Regions from separate parts of the Alteromonas sp. NFXS44 genome, predicted to be linked through region 1. Evidence: predicted binding sites of a transcription regulator. Region 1 holds the regulator's gene; each other region holds the start of a gene.
The links. The regulator LexA, encoded in region 1, represses DNA repair genes until DNA is damaged. The targets are predictions, from matches to a motif close to TACTGTATNNNNATACAGTA.
Positions count from the first base shown of each region.

Region 2: recN (DNA repair protein RecN) is a predicted target of LexA. The motif match lies at 2,778-2,797, and genes of this name have one in related genera.
Region 3: J3369_RS20775 (exonuclease domain-containing protein) is a predicted target of LexA. The motif match lies at 2,964-2,983, and genes of this name have one in related genera.

Region 1 is NZ_JAGDEA010000012.1:984,367-989,331, reverse strand. Features, by position in the region: gene J3369_RS21320 (AEC family transporter) at 1-793, opposite strand, end outside; gene J3369_RS21315 (LysR family transcriptional regulator) at 896-1,765, shown strand; gene lexA (transcriptional repressor LexA) at 1,850-2,476, shown strand; gene J3369_RS21305 (serine hydrolase domain-containing protein) at 2,578-3,717, opposite strand; gene J3369_RS21300 (YceI family protein) at 3,827-4,399, opposite strand; gene coxB (cytochrome c oxidase subunit II) at 4,808-4,965, shown strand, end outside.
Region 2 is NZ_JAGDEA010000005.1:621,976-626,940, forward strand. Features, by position in the region: gene J3369_RS08055 (DUF4097 family beta strand repeat-containing protein) at 1-313, opposite strand, end outside; gene J3369_RS08060 (outer membrane protein assembly factor BamE) at 574-930, opposite strand; gene recN (DNA repair protein RecN) at 1,068-2,750, opposite strand; gene J3369_RS08070 (LysR family transcriptional regulator) at 3,335-4,294, shown strand; gene J3369_RS08075 (RidA family protein) at 4,492-4,839, shown strand; gene J3369_RS08080 (PhzF family phenazine biosynthesis protein) at 4,876-4,965, shown strand, end outside.
Region 3 is NZ_JAGDEA010000012.1:870,355-875,319, forward strand. Features, by position in the region: gene J3369_RS20770 (hypothetical protein) at 1-696, shown strand, start outside; gene J3369_RS20775 (exonuclease domain-containing protein) at 814-2,934, opposite strand; gene J3369_RS20780 (zinc ribbon domain-containing protein) at 3,089-3,280, shown strand; gene J3369_RS20785 (flavin reductase family protein) at 3,282-3,938, shown strand; gene J3369_RS20790 (high-potential iron-sulfur protein) at 4,122-4,415, shown strand; gene J3369_RS20795 (DUF3325 domain-containing protein) at 4,437-4,775, opposite strand; gene J3369_RS20800 (PepSY-associated TM helix domain-containing protein) at 4,772-4,965, opposite strand, start outside.

The sequences.
Region 1 (4,965 bases):
GTAAAACCACGTAAAAAATCCCTGACGCGTTATCCGGCATGATCAACACTGCGATTATGTATGCCAGTGCCGGGTGGACAAGTAGTTTAGTGATCACAAAGCTGATAACGGAAGCGCAGCTGCCTTTCATTGAGGTATGACTGCCGGCAATAAACAATCCGATAGTCACCAGTGCGCAAGGGGCTGCAGCGTGACCCAGCAACGATGCTGTGGTCAGCAATGGTTGCGGAGGGTCAATATCAAAAGCCGGAAACATGACCCCGGCCAGTGGTGCAATCACCACCGGGTTTTTCAGCAGCTTTAAACTTACATCTGCAATCAGCCTGCGAAGGCTTACTGCTTTACTGAGATCAATCTCTATCAGCACAATGGCAACGGCAAATAAAACACAAACGGTGATGATTGTCGCAATGAGCACCGGCGCCTGCGTTTCGCTTCCTGCTACCGCCATGAGTAAGGGAAAGCCCATAAATCCGGTATTGGCGTAACTGGTATTAAGCCCGTCTATAGCACTCTCTGATAACGACATATTCCGTTTCTTTTGTACCACGACAGTAAGCGCAAAAATGACAAACACGGCGAGGGTGAAGCTTAGAACAAATCCCGGTTGCCAGAGAGACGCAATGGCAGACGTTGCTGTGATGTCAAAAAGCAGCGCAGGCAACGCCAGCCAGACAACAAATTTATTGAATTGTGTAGTGGCAGAGTCGTTCAGCAGATCCCTTTTGCGTAGATACCAGCCAAGGAATATGAGGGCAAATATCGGGAATATGAGCGTGAAAACAGACAACATGAAATGACAGATGATCAGGAAACCGGCGATCAGATTACCTTTAGTCTTATCATTCAATCCAATATAGAATTGAGTTAATCCTGATACAAATATTGAATCATCATGGATATAAAACCCTTAAGATATTTTATTGCGGTAGCAGAAACCGGTCATGTGGGTAGGGCTGCGCAGCGGCTTAACATCACTCAGCCACCTCTCAGCCGCCAGATAGCACTGCTGGAAGAAGAGCTGGGTACGGCATTGTTCAGCCGTCAACCGAAAGGCGTGAGTCTTACTGCCGCAGGAGAGCAATTTTACCGCGACAGCAAAACCATATTGCAATCGGTCAGCAAAGCCGCGGAACGGGCAAGAGCGACCGGTGCCGGAAAGTCGGGAAGCTTGTCTGTGGGATTCATGATGCATGCGGCTTATAACATTGTGCCTGAACTGGCCAGACAGTTTATGTCCCGCTATCCCGCTGTGTCCTTTCATATTCAGGAGGTTATTCCCTTTGAGTTAATTAATGGCGTTACTTCTGCGCAGTTTGATGCCGCCATCATGTTAAAGCCGGCGACGTCCCGGGGACTGGAAATGCTGTCTTTGCGCACTGAAGCACTCTGTCTGGCTGTTCACAAACACCACCGGCTGGCCGGGGCAAAGAAAGTCTGCGCAGAGGATTTAGTTGACGAAAAATTCATTGTTACGCCCCACAATGTGGCGCCGGAGCTGCGTAACACCATTGAACAGTACTGTACTGAAGCGAACTTTGTGCCCCGTGTGGTGTTAGAAACCCAGTTACAGCAAACCATCGTGTCGCTGGTGGCCAGTGAAGTAGGGATTGCGCTTGTGCCTGAACCGCTGAAGCAGGTGTGTCCGCCGGATGTGGTTTTGTTGCCGCTGCACAGAGCGCCGGTAGTGGAATATGTACTGGTATGGCTGCAGGACAACAGCAACCCGGCGCTGGCACGATTTATTGAGTGCGCGTCGGAATAACCGTAATAATTTCGCCGGCAGCCCTTGTCAAACCAGCGCAACTGTATATACTCACAGGAACTGTATAGAAAAACAGGGCTGTTTATGCGTCCACTTACTCCAAGACAAACGGAAGTTCTCGAACTGATCAAAACCACCATGCTGGAAACCGGCATGCCGCCCACCCGTGCGGAAATTGCGAAGCAATTAGGGTTTAAATCAGCTAATGCAGCAGAAGAGCATTTAAAGGCGCTGGCCCGTAAAGGTGTAATCGAAATTCTGGCGGGTACCTCACGGGGCATAAAGCTGAATATTCCGCTGGAAGCAGAAAACGATGAAGACGCAGGTTTACCGTTAATCGGTCGTGTTGCGGCAGGTGAACCTATTCTGGCGCAGGAGCATGTGGAAATGCATTATAAGGTCGACCCTGATCTGTTCCACCCCCGTGCGGATTTCCTGTTACGTGTAAACGGTATGAGTATGAAAGATATCGGTATTCTGGATGGTGATTTACTTGCCGTTCACCGTACTACTGACGTGCACAATGGGCAGGTTGTTGTTGCCAGGGTTGATGAGGATGTCACGGTAAAACGTCTGGAAAAACGCGGCCGCGAAGTATGGCTGCATGCAGAAAATGAAGAATTCGATACCATCAAGGTGGATCTTGCTGCTGAACCATTCAACATTGAAGGTCTGGCTGTAGGTGTTATCCGCAATGCTGACTGGATGTAAGTCTTTTCGCTAAGCGCGGTGCAATAACTATTGTGCGCGCTGGCCACAGCGCTGAAAAATTGAAAGGGCGATGATGTGAACCATCATCGCCCTTTTTTTTACTATTGGCTGGTATGTGCAAAGTGCAGTGTCTTCAGCGCCAGCAGAAAAACATCAGCATTGTCTTCACCACTGACATTTTTTACTATAGTAACCGCTGTTTTATGTTCACGGCAAAGAATGGTCATCGTAATGCCGCCCATACTGCCACCTGAGTGCATCACTGCATCAGGAATATCGTCCATCAAAGCCAGCGCGCTCGCGTTGTCTTTATACGCTTTACGTTGTTTGTAATCACCAAAACCGGTTTTCCAGCCTATGCCGAAGCCCACAGTTTCACCATTATTAAGTGTGGCTGGAGTAAACATGGCGCGGGTAGTCTCTGGTTTCAGGTAATCGCTTGCCACATGGGCTACAGCAAACCGGACAATATCTGACGGCGTAGAAATAAAACCGCCGCCGGCCCATTTATAGCTGTGATCCGTTTGTGGCGCATTAATCAGCTCACCTTCCAGTACGGTGTAAGGTCTCGCCCGGTGATCGATGATGGTGTACTGGTCGTCAAATACCGTGTTGTCCAGTTTCAGCGGCGCAAACACTTCTTCGTTAATGATGGCGCGGAAATCCCGGGACGCGTCAGCCCCTTCCATTGCGGCACTGACCAGTGTCCAGGCAAACGTTGAATAACGGTGATCTGTGCCAGGTGCAAACAGCAGAGGATCATCTTTAAACATCGCCAGTGCACTGTCGATATCCGGATAACTTTCATTCAGAAGGAATTCATTGGCCCCTTCTTTGTAGTGCCTGATACCGGCTGTATGTGAGGTAAGCTGGCGCAGAGTAATGACCGGTTTATCAGCAGGCCATGCGCTGACGTATTCAGTGACCGGTTTATCCAGATCAATGTTGCCCGCTTCCGCAAGACGCATTAATCCGGCCGTAGCGATGAGTTTAGAGACACTGCCGATACGCACCTTGTGATCTGTCGTCATCGGTACATGGTTTTCAACGTCGGCAAAACCGTAGCCTTTAGCCATCAGCATGCCCTTATCGTTACCGAGCGCCATGGTTATACCCGGCACTGTGTCATGACTTACCGCTTCTTCAAACAGAGCGTTAATAGCGCCGGAAGGAAGATCTTTGGCAAAAACAGAGGGTGTTAAAAATAACAGAAAAGAGGAGAAAACTGCGCGGCGCAACATAGAAGCAATCCCTGACAATAAAAACAATCAGACTACCGCAGTTAACTGACCGCTACCAATAAAAAAGCCCGCTTGCGCGGGCCGGGCATCCGGACGGTGATGCGAAAACTTATCTAGCTTGTGCTTCTGTGGTGATGTGCAACGTCACTTCGTCACTTACATTCGGTACGTACATATCGATACCGAAGTCAGAACGCTTGATGGTGGTCATTGCATCAAAACCAATCGCTTCTTTCTGTGTCATCGGGTGTACACCTGAACCATTCAGAGTGACATCCATAGTGACGGACTTAGTCACACCTTTGATCGTCAGATCGCCGGTCACTTCCATCGTCTTATCACCTGTCATTTCAACATCTGTACTGGTAAATGTTGCAGAAGGAAACTTCGCTGCATTGAACCAGTCAGCACCGACAAATTCTTCATTCAGCTTTTTAACAAATGAATCAATGGTATCAATTTTCACAGACACGTCGATTTTGCTGTCTTCCGGCGCGTCGTTATCAAACACGATGGTGCCTTCAGCGCCGTTGATGGCGGCTGTCGGGTTAGAGAAACCGAAGTGATTCCATGAAGCGATAACGCTGGTGTGGGTAGGATCAATCTGGTAGCTGACAGGCGCCGCGAATGCGCCTGCACTGATTAAACCTGAAACTAATACTGCCGGGATAAATTTATTCATTACACATTCCTTTAATAACGTTGATGTCACAAGTGTGAGGACGATTTACTTACCTATAATACGGCGTTCCTGAAATACGGATGTGTCGAAGATCTGAACGAAACATTCGAAATATCAGAATGAAGTGCTTTGACCCTGTTTCTGAGGCCACCCCGGCCATTTATTTTTTCAGAAAGACTAGACACAAGATGAAATCTGTTTAATTCTTATACCGTTGTTAACGAAAAAATAACAAAAAAAAGATAAAAATTAACAGGCGGCTAGCCTGATACGACAGGGTCCTGTGAGCAGGGTATTACACAAGATCCTCCATCACGGAGGTGTTGAGTGAAGAAACTCGTATGTAACGCAATGATGGTTTGGGGGTTAGCGATGTCTGTTATTCCGGCATCGCTGCAAGCAGAAACCATGGCAACATCAGACCGGGCAGGTGAAATCAACCTGAGACAAGGTGTCACAGACATCAGTGGACAGGTTTACGACCTGCACATGCTGATGTTCTCAATTTGTGTGGCCATCGCTGTGGTGGTGTTTGGTGTGATGTTTTACTCCATGTTCAAGCACCG
Region 2 (4,965 bases), on a different contig from region 1:
GGTTTTTACCGGCATTGATATCGCCGTTAACCGTACTCGCATCATTGATTGCAGCGTTATCTGCAATACTGATATTGCCATTCACCGTACTGACATCTTCAGCAACAGTAAATGTTTGCAAAGTCACGTCTCCGTTGACGGAAGACACATCACCAGCATGGCGGCCTTCATAGATGGTTACCGATCCCAGCACACTGCTTACATCGCCGCCATCGTGATAATCACCGTTACCCCCGACATTGATTACACAGCCTGATAGCGTGGCAGCACATAAAAGTGATAAAGCAATAATTGAGCGATTCCTGTTTAGCATTCTATTTTCCGTTTTGTAGTGATGTGTGTCCGGTATGGCGTTAATAGTCCCGATTTTGCCGGGAAGGATTCACTTAATAATGAGCAATAACCGCACACGAATGAGTGTAAAAAGTATGACAAGTTCAGCAATTGCTGAGCCAAAAGTGATTATGTATTTAAAATCAGGAGGTTATGGATTTTTGGCGTGCAGGGGGAAGGGGAGAGCGTATCCGGGAGTAGTACGGAACACCACATTTTGGTGTTCCGGACCAAAAATGCTTACTGATCGAGCGGGGTATTAAAATCTTCTGACAATTCGAAGTCACCTTCTACGGTGGTCAGCACATTACCGTCGAAATTAAGTACCAGTTGCTTCTGGAAATCTTCACCGCGTTTGGACATACCGCGCTTCATATCGTACACGTAATACCATGTGCTCTTATCAAAAGAGTCTTCAACAACAGGGTGGCCCAGAACATAAACAACCTGCTCTTTGGTCATGCCAACACGCAGCTTTTTAACGTCACGTTCGTCCAGAAAGTTGCCCTGTGGTACATCAATCCGGTAGATCCAGTTGTTACAGGCAGTGGTGAAAAATACAGCGGTTAACAAAATAGCGATTTGATACAACTTCATGCGTGAGCTTGTCCAGTTATGCTTTGATTATAGTGACAGGCATTACCTTTGCCGGCAAACCAGTGTCAGAATGCGGCTGTCGCAAAATAATGCGCGACAGCATGCTACCCAATCACCTATGACCAATCAACCGCTTATTAGTTCGATTCTGCACTTTCTAACAGTTCTCTGGCATTTGCCAGAGCTGATTCGGTTACCTTGTCACCGGCAAGCAACCGGGCCAGTTCGTCTATCCGGTCCTGCTTCGTTAATGGCAACATCTGAGTTTCTGTTGTACTACCATCACTGAACTTGGTCACAAACAACTGGTTATGGGCCTGTGCAGCAACCTGAGGTAAGTGCGTAACACACATGACCTGACTCACTTTACCCAGCCGGCGTAACAAACCACCCACGATGGCGGCGGTAGGGCCGCTGATCCCTGTATCGACCTCATCGAAAATCATGGTCGGTGTTGCGTGTTTGTCGCTGGTCAGTACCTGAATGGCAAGCCCGATACGCGACAGTTCACCGCCCGATACCACTTTTTCCAGCTTGTCTGCCGGCTGACCAGGGTTAGTGGATACCAGGAAAGTCACATCATCCAGACCGGACGCCACAGGCGTTTTGTCTTCCTGATAATCGACAGCAATATCGATTACCGCATGAGGCATATTCATCTGACGTATTTGCCCCTGAATCGCTTCTGCCAGCTTAACCGAAGCAACCTGCCTTGAAGCTGAAAGTGCCTCACAGGCCTGACGGTAAGTATCTTTTGCTTCAACGACCTCATGCTGTAAATCTTCAAGACGATTCTCATCCTGCTCCAGACCGGCAAATTCTGCCGCCAGTGCCTGATGATGCCCGAACAGTTCTTCAGGCATCACAGTATGCTTACGTGCCAGTTCCATGGCTTTGCTGTAACGGGATTCCACCTGTTGCAGCCGCAGAGGATCTATTTCAAGATCATCGCAATAGCTGCGTAATTCTCTGGCCGCTTCTTCTACCTGAATTGAGGCCTCGTTCAGCAAGGCAATAATCGGCGTCAGGGCGCTGTCGTGTTCTTCCAGCTCAGACAGACGGTCAAGACCATTTTGGATAATGGATAACGCATTACCCTCGTCATTCTCATACAGGTTATAAAAACTTGTTTGCGCCTGTTCCAGCAATGTCTGGCCGTTACTCAACCTGCGGTGCTCAATTTCCAGTTCAGTAAATTCGCCGTCTTCAATGGCAAACTCATCCAGCTCCTGTACCTGGTAGGCCAGCAACTGCTGGCGGTCAGCACGCTGTTGTGCCTGTGTTTCCAGGTTTTTCAGTTCCGACTGTTTTTGCTTCCACAAGCGGTAGTTATCTGACACGGCGCTCAGCAACGCAGGATGCGCGGCATACTGATCCACCAATTTTCGCTGGTAGTCATCTTTCAAAAGCTGAAGGTGAGTGTTCTGGCCATGGATAGCAATGAGGTACTGGCCGAACTGTTTCAGCTGTTGCAGCGATACCGGCGTGCCGTTAATAAACGCTTTCGATCTGCCTTCGCGGGAAATGACACGGCGCACAAAACAGCTGTCGTCATCTTCATCCAGTAATTCCTGCTCATCCAGCCAGGCCAACGCAGCTTTGTGGCCTTTCAGATTAAAATGGGCAACGATTTCAGCTTTAGGCGCGTCTTTACGCACCGCGCCGGCATCGGCCCGCTCACCGAGACAAAGGCTGAGTGCATCGATGGCAATAGACTTACCCGCACCGGTTTCACCGGTGATGGCCGTCATACCCGACTCAAGATTGACAGATAATTGCTTAACAACAGCGAAATTTTTGATCGACAGATTAACCAGCATGTGTTCACCGCAGTATGTTTATACAGTACGTGTAAATATATACAGTATTTTGGCTGTGTAAAGTGAAGTTTTTAAGGCGGGATGAAAATGTTTGCATCTATGGGTGTTTATGAGGAGGCTTAGCAGGTAGTTTGATATGGAGAGGGTTTTTGAGTGATACCGTTTACAGAAATATGCGAGTTTTTCGATGTCTGCTTGGAGCGAATAGCGGAAATCGTTACTAGGCCTTTGATAGACAGCTTAAGACAAGAAACGGACCTTCAAAAGATTAATACCAGACGTCCTATTTTTTCCAACAGCAAACGGTGGATACGGTATAACGTAGCTTCGATTTTAATTCGAAGCAGACGCTCAAACTAGATCTTCGTATAGCAAATAGGACGCCCGACATCATTGGTGAAAAAGCAAGTTTGATACTGTTGAATAGAACGGTATTGACATCAGCAATATGTCTTTTTGAGGTAGCTAATAAAAATTTTCAACAAAGAGGTTCGAATAAACCTATCATTGAGTATCCCTTTCTCAGAAGCTGTAACGACATAAGCCCGCAAAAAATGGCTTAAAAGAAGTATCTATATTCAGATATGATAAGTATTAGTATTCATGTTAAATCTGAATTTATTATGACACCAATTGACGGCCAACATTTTGATGAGCTAGCGGCATTGATTGCTGTGTCATCTAATGGCTCATTCGTAGCTGCGGGGAAAAGTCTTGGCAGACATTCAACAATAATCTCCAAGCGGATCGCTGCATTGGAGCAGCGCTTAGGTGTGCGTTTGGTTGAGCGCTCAACACGTCAAGTCCAACTGACTGACGCTGCTAAACTCCTTGCTGAAAAGTATAAAGTCGCAACTGACCTTATAGTTGAGGCTCAGGATGAGGTAGTAAAAGAGGCCGCAGAACTTGGCGGAAGAATAAAACTCGCATTTCCGGCCACGATGGGGCGTTTATGGTTAGCGCACCAAACACCCAGTTTTATGGCTATGTATCCAAAGTTGGAGTTGGATATAAACTACAGTGATAATTATGTCGATCTTATTGAAGGTGGGTTTGACGCAGCCATAAGAATTGGCCATTTATCGGATAGTCGGCTTCTGGCGCGAAAGCTAACGAGGCATAAGCGAATTCTAGCCGCCTCTCCCAGTTACCTTAAACAATTCGGCCAGCCGCTTACACCAACAGACTTGCTCGCACATAATTGTATAGGCAACCCTAGCTTACACTCCTACCCAATTTGGCGTTTATCCGACGGAAATAATACAGAGGCAATCAGAACCAACGGAACGCTACTCACAAATGATAGTATTGCCATGCTAGAGGCTGCAAGGGCTGGTATAGGTATATTGGGCGCGGGAGAATGGCTTGTTGCCCAAGATATTGAACAGGGGAAGCTATTAAGAATTCTTCCTGAATGGACATTTGATGGTGATGGGGGTGTTTACCTAGTGCGCCCATCACGCCACTATGTATCAGCACGCACTGAAGTATTTGTTAATTGGATATCGTCGCTTTTCCAACCTTCACCTTGGTCAAACTCATAAAAGCTAATTGCTGCATAATTTGCAGTTTTAAAATGCAATATGAGCGTATTGCGTATTATTTTGCAGCCTGACAAACTACTTCCTACTTTGAAGCATTTGCTTCATCAAACCTTATATTGCTCTTAGATTGCGTATGAAGGGTGATCTCCTTCGTGTCAAATTAATCAACTGGCAAGTTATCACATGGGAGATTTCGAGTGGCGCATTTGTCTACATCTATAAAAACAGGCTCACTATTGTTTTTGTCTGGTCAACTCGCGTTTGATACTGACGGCAATATTTCTGGAGGTATCGAGCAACAAACGGCGTTTATTCTTGCTAAGCACTTTAAGGAGTTAGCTAAACATAATCTGCGCCCAGAAAATGTCGTCAAAGCTGGAGTTTGGCTGACTGAAAGAAATAACTTTCAGTCGTTTGATTCAGCCTATGCTCTGGCATTTGGTGACCATCGTCCTGCTCGGTCTACAGTAATTTCACAACTTGCGGTTCAAGGAGCTTTGGTTGAAATCGATCTAGTTGCCTCCTTTGACTCAATTGTTTGGTAATCATTCTTCAAACACCCAGTATAGAAGGAAAGTAAAATGAATATTGAGCGCATATCGGCATTTTCAAACGGTTCATCGGGTGGAAATCCAGCCGGAGTTGTATTGTGCGAGACAATGCCAAATCCA
Region 3 (4,965 bases), 110 kb from region 1:
TCAAGTCACAACACCTTGTTTGACGGTAGCAGCCAGCAGCTTCATGTCCGTCGTTTATATGTCAGACATACGTCATCTGCAGGCAAGACGGAGATTGGCATTATTCCCACCTACAAAGGACGGGTATCTTCCACCGGCTTGTCGAAGGACGGCTGGATTGAAGGTATTCGCCATGTGGTTAATCTGAACAGTCATCACGCCGTAGAACTGGTTGCCGGACAACTGGATAATCAGGATCCCTCAGATGCTCTGCAACTACCGGCGAAACTGGATTATGCAGAGCTTGAGTATTCGGGTCGCTTTTCAGATAAAGCCGGCTTTGAGATCAGTCTGGAGCGCATGACAGGCGGTAATTTTGTCCGCAGTGAATACCGCTATGCCTGGCACCCGCAGCATGAAGTATTTATTGAGTGGATCCAGCGCCTTGACCAGTCCCGCAATAAAGCCATTATTGGCGTTGCAGGGGAAGGCGCCATTAAAAACTATCCGCTGTCTTACTTTGTCTACGCTTCCCGGGTTGATGAAGGACTGGGTTCCCGTGCGGAACTCACCGAGGACTTTCTCGGATACGGTCATGGCTTTTCCGGCGAAATAGGCGGCAGTGCGCTGTTCGCAGAAGATGCTGAATGGTTTATCCGGCTGGATGTGGTGGACAACGTGGGGCGTGTTCTCACCGGTTTAAAAATGAAGTTATAAAAAAAGGGCCTTCCCGGAGAGAAGGCCAAACAGCAAGAACGCGTACACACTTCAACAGTGCATAATAAAATACGCAGGAGAAAACCCGCGGGTTCAGCAACGATGCATTAAGCATTTTTAATCCTGTTGCTGCGTCATCACCAGCAGTTCGCCTGACGCTCTTGCATCAGACAATGCCCGGTGATGCTGTTCCATATCAATGCCGAAGTGTTTTGTCAGCGCCGCCAGTGAATATGAGGCAAGTCCGGGAAAGGCTTTTCTGGACTCTCTGACAGTACACAACTTGGGCCGCCGGAAAGGCTGCTCAAGACGGGCAAATTCCTGTTTGATAAATCCATAGTCAAAATTAACGTTATGGGCGACAAACACACAGTCGCGGGTAAAGGCATCAATGGATTCAGCTACGTCAGCGAATACCGGCGCACCGGCGACCATGTCGTTACTGATCCCGGTCAGTCTGGTAATAGACGAGGGAATGTGTCGCTGCGGATTGATTAAAGACTGCCACTCATCCACCACTACCCCGTTGATAATTTTCACAATGCCGACTTCGGTGATCCTGTGGTACTGGCTGTTGCCGCCCGTGGTTTCGATATCAACGACAGCATAGGGCTGCTCCGGGTCACGGTACCAGCTAACCTGCGCTATTTGCACATCAAATCCGGCCTGCTGCAGCTTCTGAATACTGACAAGCTGGTTGCGGCGAAGCTGATCACCGGGTGCCTTAATTTCTTCAAACCGCAGCGCCCCGTTTTCCACCACCATAATATCGGGAAAACCGTCACGCAGACTGGCAAAGTCCTGCGCCATCATTTTCAGCATGGCTGTTACCTGTGTAACCGGCGCATGTGTCAGCAAGCCTTTGACCGGATCCAGCAATTTTGATCCCCACAGGAACAGGCTGTTCGATTCTCCATAATGGGCAGCGGCCTTGGCCGTTACATGCTTCATCAGTCCGTCTGCAGTAGTAAAACTTGCCAGCAGTTCATCAATTTTTACCGCAAATGACTCGTAGAAAGCATTATTTTTCAGGCTTTGGGGACGCCGGTCAAAAGCAGTTACCGGCGCATCCTCTTCGAACAATAATGTCCAGAACGTGAGTGCAAACAAACTCCGCCACAAACGATTCTCGGTTCGCCAGGCTTCAGCGCCGTGACGCTGATACCAGGCGATAACGCCCCGTTCAACAGACTGATTCTGACTCTCGTCCAGTTGCAGTGTACGGGACGCGTTTCGCAACATATCAGTCACTATACTGGTACGCTTCTTATGATATTTGCGCTGATAAAAATCTTCTGCGAAGGCCAGCAATGTATCTGAGGGCGGGGAATCGATAATGCTTTCCAAGCTTTGCTTTACCTCGTCTTTCAACCCTTCTTTATAAGCTTCGCGAATCCATTTTTCTTTTGCTGTGTCGCCGGGAGACTGTTCAAGAAAAGTCAGTGCAGCCTGCCGGTCGACAGAAAGCAGCTTTGACCCCAGTTTGGCGTGGTATTTTTCCGCCAGCACTGCTGAAATGGTGGAGAAGGTTTCCGGCACGGGGGCTTTTGCTGCTGCCAGACAGGCCTCATCATCAAGAAAATCCAGTTCGCCGGTGCGCGACGCATAGTAAAAAGCAGCGCCGGCATCCTCCGGCAATTCGAAGCGTGCCTGATCAGACACAGCCTGGCCCCGCGTACGCATGATGCCGAGATCACGCATGGAAAACTGATTCAGCCGCCCTTTAGTGTTGCCGAAGAACAGAAACAGCAAATAACGCATAGTGGCATCGAAGCGGCAAAACAGTAAATGCTCCACCGACAATGACGCCGGCCAGCCGTGACGTTTTATGCCATCGAATAAGTCTGCCATCAGCACACTCTTTTTTGCTGAAGCAGGCTGACCGCTGATCCCGAGATCATGCAGGTATTGCAGAATGTCGGCCTTGGTCAGCATACCGGCCAGTTCCTGCAGCGGCGCTTCTGTTACACACCCGAACCAACCGGAGGCGGAAAGCGCATCTATTTGCTGCTGCGGATGCGGTATTTCTTCGTAGTAGAAATGCTCACGGTTGATGATGGCGTATTTGCGGTTTGCTGCACGGGCGATGATGCATTGTTGCGGTTCAGGCAGTGCATTGAAATCCTCAATAAAACGCCGCGCATTTTCGTCCAGCAATGCGCCACTGGCACCGTCAAAAAAGGACAAAAACTCGCGGAAGTGATCAAGATAATATTTTTCAGGCAACGTTTTACGCATCATCTGCACCGGACACTGTACACCTGACCAAGTGTATATTTATACAGCCACCTTAATCAACCCGCCGGATGCAGTTTCCTTACAATCCGGTTATCTGCTTTCTGCGTATATTAGAAGTTAGCAACATCATTTTAATCAGTTATCCGGAGTGGTTATGAGTCTGACGACACCTAAGTTATTTCACTGCCCCTATTGCATGGAGCCGAATGAAGTAGAAATTGACGAGCAGAACGATATCAATGTTATGCAGGTTCTGGATTGTCAGGTCTGCTGCCAGCCTATTGAAATGACAGTGTACAGTGACGGCGATAACCTGACCGTTCAGGTTGAGCAGGAGAATGCCTGATATGACTGACCCGTCCATACGACATTATTCCTCTGCTGCTATTAATGAGCTGGAAAAACAGACCCGGACGAACCTGATCAACTGCTTGTCCGGCTACAAAGGGGCCAACCTTGTGGGTACCACTGACGGTAAACGGAATAATCTGGCCATTATCAGCTCAGTGTTTCATGTAGGGGCACATCCTCCTCTTCAGGGCATGTTGTTACGTCCCCATACTGTACCACGGCAAACGCTGGAAAATATTCGTGAAACCGGTGTGTACACCATTAATGCAGTCAGCGCCGGCTGGACAGATAAAGCTCACCAGACTTCTGCCCGCTATGATGAACACACCAGTGAGTTTGATGCCACGGGCTTAACACCGCTGAAAGAAGACGGATTCGCCGCGCCTTTCGTCGCTCAAAGTCCTTTGCGCATGGCCATGGCGGCAGAAGAAATAACCACGCTGCAATGTAATCAGACAGTGCTGGTCATTGGCAGAGTGCTTGATATTTACGTGATGGAGGGGGCCACCGGTGAGGACGGACAACTGGATTTGGAGAAAATGAATCTTGCCTGTATCAGCGGGTTGGATACTTACCACCGTGCGGAACCCATCGCCCGTTATGCCTATGCGAAACCGGACAAACCCGTCACGCTGGCAGGTAAAAACGCGTAAATGCACAGGTCCTGCGGTGAAGAAAAGTTAATCTACATCAAATATGTGACGGAACGATTTGGCAGTCCCGTAAATGTGTCGTATAACTATTGTCATGGTAAACCTGTCATCGCGGCAGGTTTTTTACGTTATAAGACCAAATAAAAGCAAATCATTCTCGTTTAAGCTTTATGGGAGCAAATTATGAGTAATGTGAACCGTCGTGATTTCCTAAAACTGTCAGGCACCACACTGATCGGCTTGACGTTAGGTGGCACTGCACTTCGCGCACAGGCACAGGAGCAACTGCAGACCGGCGACCCCACAGCACAGGCATTGAAATATACCCCGAAATCAACGGTGGAAGGGTCTCAGTGCGGTAATTGCATGTACATTCAGGGTGAGGACGGACAAGCTCACCGTCCCTGCGCCATTTTCCCGGGTAAACTGGTTAATACCAACGGCTGGTGCAGTGCCTGGGTAAAACGTCCGGGCTAAGTTTGAACCCGGACAGTTGGATCAGCGGGGTAATACCCGCTGAAGCCAGCCTCCCGGCACACACCAGCGCCATACAAATGCCAGCGCATCCTGCTGATAAGTAAACAGCAAAGACACCAGTACCGCTGCCACATGCAGCAATCCGCACCACACAACCAGTCCGATTTCAGTTTGCCAGCCGGCGATCGCCGGAAACGTTGCAACAGTCAGAAAACACACTGCCAGAGTCTGAAATATCAGCCTGCCCCCGGGCACATTTTCAATCTCATCACCTGTCACCGCACGGAAATGTTTCGGGTTCGCCATAGAAAAGTGCAGAAAACCGGCAATGCACAGCAGTAAACACAAAAATGTCATCATGCTGTCTGCTCCCCGGTGCTGCCCGCTTCCGGTGCAGGCCGTCTCCGGCGGGCAGTGCTGTCTTTGCGGCCTGACGGCGCGCGTTTAGATTTAGGTTCAGCTTTGAGTTTACTCACCGCATACCAGGCCAGAGCGGCCAGGATAAGACAGGCTGCATCGAATATGATCCTTAACGTATCAGGCACCGGGA